Regions from separate parts of the Rhizobium lentis genome, predicted to be linked through region 1. Evidence: predicted binding sites of a transcription regulator. Region 1 holds the regulator's gene; each other region holds the start of a gene.
What was found. Region 1 encodes PhoB, which activates phosphate uptake and scavenging genes when phosphate is short. Its sites were predicted from a motif close to TGTCATNNANCTGTCAT; they were not measured.

Region 1 (2,260 bases):
GCTGGCGCTCGTCCAGCTCAAGGAAGTGCTCGACGTCTATACGACACGGGCCGCCGACAAGGCGACCGCTATCCGCGAGCGCGACAACGAAATCGACGCGATGTACACCTCGCTGTTCCGCGAACTCCTGACCTATATGATGGAAGATCCGCGCAACATCACGAGCTGCACGCATCTGCTCTTCTGCGCCAAGAACATCGAGCGCATCGGCGACCATGCCACCAACATCGCCGAGACGATCTATTACATGGCGACGGGCGCGCAGCCGGAAGGCGATCGCCCGAAGGATGACAGCGCCAACACCGTCGGCGCCGCGACGGAATAATCTTCCGATCAATCGATTGCGTGCGCGCCCGTTCGGGGCGCGCAAAGAGGTCGCAGCCAATTTCTGAATTTGCGCAGGACGCCTGTTTAAATCGCCCCCGGTTTAAGGCTCGTGTGCGAGGAGACGGACACGCATGATCCCGAGAGTCGCAGTTGTTGAAGACGAGGAAGCGCTCAGCGTACTTCTTCGCTATAATCTTGAAGCCGAAGGCTTCGAAGTCGATACCATTCTGCGTGGCGACGAGGCCGAAATCAGGCTGCAGGAACGCACGCCCGACCTTCTCATCCTGGATTGGATGCTGCCCGGCGTCTCCGGCATCGAACTCTGCCGGCGCCTGCGCATGCGGCCGGAAACCGAGCGGCTGCCGATCATCATGCTGACGGCGCGCGGCGAGGAGAGCGAGCGCGTCCGCGGCCTGTCGACCGGCGCCGACGATTACGTCGTCAAACCCTTCTCGACTCCCGAACTCGTCGCCCGCGTCAAGGCGATGCTGCGCCGTGCACGCCCCGAGGTGCTGTCCTCGGTGCTGAAGTGCGGCGATATCGAGCTCGACCGCGAAACCCATCGCGTCCATCGCAAGAGCCGCGAAGTCCGCCTCGGCCCGACCGAATTCCGCCTCTTGGAATTCCTGATGTCGTCGCCGGGCCGGGTCTTCTCCCGCTCACAGCTGCTCGATGGCGTCTGGGGCCACGATATCTATGTCGACGAACGCACCGTCGACGTCCATGTCGGCCGCCTGCGCAAGGCGCTGAACTTCTCCAACATGCAGGACGTCATCCGCACCGTCCGTGGCGCCGGTTATTCGATGGAAGCTTGAGCTCCCGAACACGGACGGGGTGAGGGGACGTGCCCCATGAGAGGTTGGTGGGGAACGGAAAGAGTGCGGCAAATCTCTTCTCCCCTCGGGGAGAAGGTGCCGGCAGGCGGATGAGGGGGCCACACGGCACACCCTCCCGTCATCACCTATCCCATCACGTCAACGGCAAGCGCCCAACACGACCGAAGTTCACATGGCATTGTTGGGAAGGACCGGCTTCGCCGGCCCCTCATCCGCCCTACGGGCACCTTCTCCCCGCAGGGGAGAAGAGGGAATCGAGACGTTGCGGCATGTAAGCGGGGGCCGAAGGACGGGTCGAGACCGGTGGTCGACGCTGAATGAGCGGCGCTATTGGCGCGAACCAATAAAAAACGGGCCGCTCGGCCCGTTTTTCATGTCCGGCGATCGCCCCTCAGCTCACCCGAGCGGCCGCCCGGCGGCGTTCGTTGACCGGCTGGTAGGCAAGCTTCTGGTGATAGCTGCAATAGGGCGAATTGTCCGGGGATTCGCAGCCGCAGAAGTGGAAGTCGTCCTTGAGCGGATCGCCGACCGGCCACTTGCAGGTGCGTTCGGTCAGCTCCGTCAGGCCGAGGCGGCGGGAAATCGGCACGACCACGTTGCCGGCCGGCACATAGTCCATTTCCTCGACGCCATCGACCTCGATCTCTTCCTTCAGCATCGTTGCGCCCTGCTGGCGGGTCACGGTGCGGGTGGTGATCCGGGAGGCGTAGTTCGGCGCCCGTGGCGCTGATGTCTGGCGCTTCGGTGTGCGCGCCGCGGTGGTCGTGCCGCCGGCCTTGGCACGGCCCGGAAGGCTCAGCCTGTGCACCTTGCCGATAACGGCATTTCTGCTGACCCCGCCAAGCTGCGCCGCGATCTGGCTGGCGCTCAGCCCTTCGGACCAAAGCTTCTTGAGTTTCTCGACCCGCTCGTCTGTCCAGTTCATGCCCTGTCTCCACCTTTTGCGTTGGTGATGGCAGAATCCCTCACCGTTGTCCCGGAAGCCTCCGAAACAAGAAACGCTTGATCAATTTTGGTGACTAGTTCCGCCGCATGCAGTCTAGTAATTGAACTTTAACCTAGTGTGAGGCTGACTCCGTGACAAGAGTCGCGGGAAT
Region 2 (2,260 bases), 360 kb from region 1:
ATCATGCCAACGCCCCTCGTCGTTTCCGAAGTCTCGAAGAGCTTCACCATGCACCTGCGCGACGGCATCAAACTGCCCGTCGTCTCCGACGTCGCCTTTTCGGTCGCAGCAGGCGAATGCGTCGTACTCGGCGGTCCCTCGGGGATCGGCAAGAGCTCGCTGCTCAAGATGATCTACGGTAATTATGCCGTCGACACCGGCCAGATTCTCATCCGCCACGACGGGCGTGTCGTCGATCTCGCCTCCGCCGATCCGCGCACCGTGCTCAACGTGCGGCGCGATACGCTCGGCTATGTCAGCCAATTCCTGCGCACGGTACCGCGTGTGGCGGCGATCGATGTGGTGGCCGAGCCGCTCGTCGCGCGCGGCGCGGACACCGTGGCCGCGCGGGAAAAGGCCGGCGTCCTGCTGGCCCGGCTCAACCTGCCAGAGGCGCTCTGGCAGCTTCCGCCTGCCACCTTCTCCGGCGGCGAGCAGCAACGTATCAACATCGCGCGCGGCTTCATTACCGACCATGCGATCCTGCTTCTCGACGAACCCACAGCCTCGCTCGATGCCAGGAATCGTGCAGTCGTCGTCGACATGATTGCGCAAAAGAAGCAGGCGGGTGTCGCCCTCCTCGGCATCTTCCACGACGAGGAAGTGCGCGAAGCCGTCGCCGACCGCATTCTCGACGTCCAGCAGTTCTCGTCGAGAAAGATTGCCGCATGAGCCGCAAGCTTGATATCGAGCCCTATATTCACGAAACGGCCGCCGTCAGCGACTCCACCTTCGGGCGCTATACGGAGGTCTCCGAACGCTGCCGCATCAGCGAGGCCGAGTTCGGCGACTATTCCTACATCATGCAGGACGGCTCCGTCTGGTGCGCGACGATCGGCAAATTCGTCAATATCGCCGCCGCCGTGCGCATCAACGCCACCAATCATCCGACCTGGCGCGCGACGCTGCACCATTTCACCTATCGGGCCGGCGACTACTGGCCGGACGCCGACATGGAAACGGACTTCTTCGCCTGGCGACGCTCAAACCGCGTGACGATCGGCAACGACGTCTGGATCGGTCATGGAGCGACAATCCTGCCCGGGGTCAGTGTCGGCAACGGGGCGGTGATCGGGGCCGGAGCCGTCGTTTCGAAGGATGTCCCGCCCTATACGATCGTCGGCGGCGTGCCGGCTAAATTGATCCGCGAGCGCTTTCCGAAAGAGATCGGCGAGCGCATGGACAGGCTTGCCTGGTGGGACTGGCAACATGACCGTCTGCGCCTGGCGCTGCAGGATTTCCGCAACCTGAGCGCGGAAGATTTTCTGTCGCACTACGAGGACTAGATGCTGTCGCCGCCGCGCCGGGATTTGTGACACGACTTACACAAATATGACACGCGAGGTTCACGAAGCGGGACTAATGCGATGCTGACCGAGGCCTGGGATGCGAGGAAAAAGCATGATGTTCGAGCTGAAGGATGTCACACGTCGTTTCGCAAACAAGCTCGCCGTCGACTCCGTCACGCTCAGCATTCCCCAGGGCCAGATGGTCGGCATCATCGGCCGCTCCGGCGCCGGCAAGTCGACGCTCCTGCGCATGATCAACCGCCTGCAGGAGCCGAGCTCCGGCTCCATTCATTTCGCCGGCGTCGAAGTCTCCGCGCTTCGCGGCCGGACCTTGCGCAACTGGCAGCGCGACTGCGCGATGATCTTCCAGCAGTTCAATCTGGTGCCGCGCCTGGACGTTCTGACCAATGTCATGCTCGGTCGCCTCAATCACCGCTCGACGCTTCTGAGCCTGCTCAATATCTTCACGCGCGAGGAGCGCGTGCACGCGATCGCAGCGCTCGAACGCCTCGGCATCGAGCAGACGGCGCTGCAGGCGGCCGGCACGCTTTCCGGCGGCCAGCAGCAGCGCGTAGCCATTGCCCGCGCGCTGATGCAGAACCCGAAGATGGTGCTCGCCGACGAGCCGATCGCCTCGCTCGATCCGCTGAACGCCAAGATCGTCATGGATGCGCTACGCGATATCAACGAGCGCGAGGGTATTACCGTCATCACCAACCTGCACACGCTCGATACCGCCCGCAACTATTGTGAGCGCATCGTCGGCATGGCCGGCGGCCGCGTCGTCTTCGACGGAAAGCCCTCTGAGCTGACGGCCGAAGCAGTGAAGGCAATCTATGGCACCGACAAGGACGGCGCCGGCATCGACGAAACGATGACCTCGACCAGTCTCGAATCCGCGCGCCGTGCCGAGAACCAATCATCCGGCATGA
Region 3 (2,260 bases), 1.2 Mb from region 1:
CCAGTTTCTGGGGCACATTTTCCGGATATGGCAGCTTCGTGGCCCATGCCGGCGGCGCGCCGTTTCAGATCTATGCCCTGCCGCTCAAACTGGAGCCGCGCGACTATACCGGCACCAGCGTGCGCTTCTTCGCGATTCTCAACGCCATCAAGCTCATTCCCTATTTTGCGCTCGGTCAGCTCGACACGCAAAACCTTGTGACCTCCGCCACACTCCTGCCCTTCGCGCCACTCGCCACCCTTGCCGGCGCCTGGTGCGTGCGCCGCATGAAGCCGCAGATTTTCTATCCTTTCATGTATGCGATGGCGCTGATCGCGGCAATTCTGATCATGCGCGAGGGCCTTGGATGGTAAGGGCAGCAGTACGCTGCAGCGCACAATTTCCTTGCTGCCACGCCCGGATTGACGTAGCGTTCCTGCCATGTCGAACACGGACCCTTTCTCTGCGATTGCCGATCCGAACCGGCGCTTTCTGCTGGAGGAATTGCGCCGCGCGCCGCGGACGGTCAACGAGCTTGCCGAGGGACTGCCGATCAGCCGTCCCGCCGTCTCGCAACACCTGAAAGCGCTGCTCGACAGCAACCTCGTCTCCGTAACCTCGGAAGGGACGAAACGCATCTATGCGGTCAATAACCGCGGGTTCGACACGCTCAATCTGTGGCTGGATCAGTTCTGGGCCTGATCGACCGGCTCATGAAACCACGGCGCGATAGCGAATCGGGCGAATGCGCTTTGCAGGGAGGATGCAAACGCGCCAGCCGCAATGCCGCAAGCATCGGACTGGCGCAATTCTGGTGTGATCACCGGTTCTTGCAAATTTTAGGCGGAATGGATGGATTTACCTCTTGCGCAAGATGATCGCCCGGCGACCCTTGGGAAGATCTAATGGACGGATGACTTGAGACGCTGAATCTCGTCCTTGATGCGCAGCTTACGGCGCTTGCATTCGGCAATTTCTGTATCGGAGATAGAGGGAGCTGTTCTAAGTGCGTGCAGCTCCTCCTCGAGAGCGACATGCTTTTTCTGGAGTGATTCAAGATGAGCTTCAACTGTCATTTGACCCTTCCTTCCTCTTACCCTCCCCGGCCATCATCGTCGGGGATCAAGGTGTCAACCCGCGGACTGTGACATATTTTTGAAGGCTTGTCGAAGGCCAAAAGATGAAGATGAGATGGCAAATTCATGATCAAGACTAACTAGCCGTTACCCGTATTTGGTGATAGGAGCTTGCGGAAATCATCGGCAGATCGGACAAGATCCGAGGACGATAACGGGGAATGCATATGGCCGATCAGGAACAGGCGGAAATCAGGCTCATGGTGGCGCGTCTGCGCCAGGAGCACGAGGATTTCGACGCCGCGATCAATGCCATGATCGAGACCGGATGCGACGCTCTGCGAATCCAGCGCATGAAGAAGAAGAAGCTCGTCATCAAGGACAGGCTCTCGAAACTGGAAGATCAGATCGTCCCTGACATCATCGCCTGAGAGGAATGGCCTAGAGATGACAGACAGACCGCCCGTCGCCATTATCATGGGCAGCCAATCGGATTGGGAGACCATGAAGAATGCGGCCGACACGCTGGAAGCCCTTGAAATCCCTTACGATGCGCGGATCATCTCGGCGCACCGCACGCCCGAACGGATGGTGAATTTCGCCAAGGGCGCGCGCGCCGAGGGCTTCAAGGTCATCATTGCCGGCGCCGGCGGCGCTGCGCATCTGCCTGGAATGACGGCATCGCTGACGCCGCTGCCGGTCTTCGGTGTACCGGTCCAGTCGAAAATCATGTCCGGCCAGGACAGCCTTCTTTCCATCGTGCAGATGCCGGCCGGCATTCCGGTTGGAACGCTCGCCATAGGCAAGGCGGGTGCGGTCAACGCCGCCCTTCTCGCCGCCGCCGTGCTTGCCCTTTCCGATGACGAGATCGCCGACCGGCTCGACGAATGGCGCGAGCGCCAGAGTACCGCCGTTGCCGAATACCCGATGGACGACCTATGACGGCAGGAACGATCGGCATCATCGGCGGCGGCCAGCTCGGCCGCATGCTGGCCATTGCCGCCGCCAGATTGAATTTCCGCACTGTGATCCTCGAGCCGCAGCCGGACTGCCCGGCCGCCCAGCTCGCCAACCGCCAGATCGTTGCCGCCTATGACGATCCGGCCGCCTTGGCCGAACTTGCAGCCGCCTGCGAGGTCGTGACCTACGAATTCGAGAATGTGCCCGTCGCCGCCGCCGAAACCCTTTCGGCAAGCATCCCCGTC

Region 2: the regulator PhoB is predicted to act here: its motif matches at 1,361-1,377, upstream of phnC (phosphonate ABC transporter ATP-binding protein).
Region 3: the regulator PhoB is predicted to act here: its motif matches at 1,160-1,176, upstream of J0663_RS05515 (YdcH family protein).

Annotation. Positions count from the first base shown of each region.
Region 1 covers NZ_CP071454.1:2,354,725-2,356,984, forward strand. The annotation lists gene phoU (phosphate signaling complex protein PhoU) at 1-325, shown strand, start outside; gene phoB (phosphate regulon transcriptional regulator PhoB) at 459-1,142, shown strand; gene J0663_RS11330 (GcrA family cell cycle regulator) at 1,555-2,088, opposite strand.
Region 2 covers NZ_CP071454.1:1,996,014-1,998,273, reverse strand. The annotation lists gene phnL (phosphonate C-P lyase system protein PhnL) at 4-711, shown strand; gene J0663_RS09490 (DapH/DapD/GlmU-related protein) at 708-1,325, shown strand; gene phnC (phosphonate ABC transporter ATP-binding protein) at 1,444-2,260, shown strand, end outside.
Region 3 covers NZ_CP071454.1:1,134,934-1,137,193, forward strand. The annotation lists gene J0663_RS05505 (sulfite exporter TauE/SafE family protein) at 1-353, shown strand, start outside; gene J0663_RS05510 (ArsR/SmtB family transcription factor) at 421-681, shown strand; gene J0663_RS05515 (YdcH family protein) at 882-1,055, opposite strand; gene J0663_RS05520 (YdcH family protein) at 1,283-1,486, shown strand; gene purE (5-(carboxyamino)imidazole ribonucleotide mutase) at 1,503-1,997, shown strand; gene J0663_RS05530 (5-(carboxyamino)imidazole ribonucleotide synthase) at 1,994-2,260, shown strand, end outside.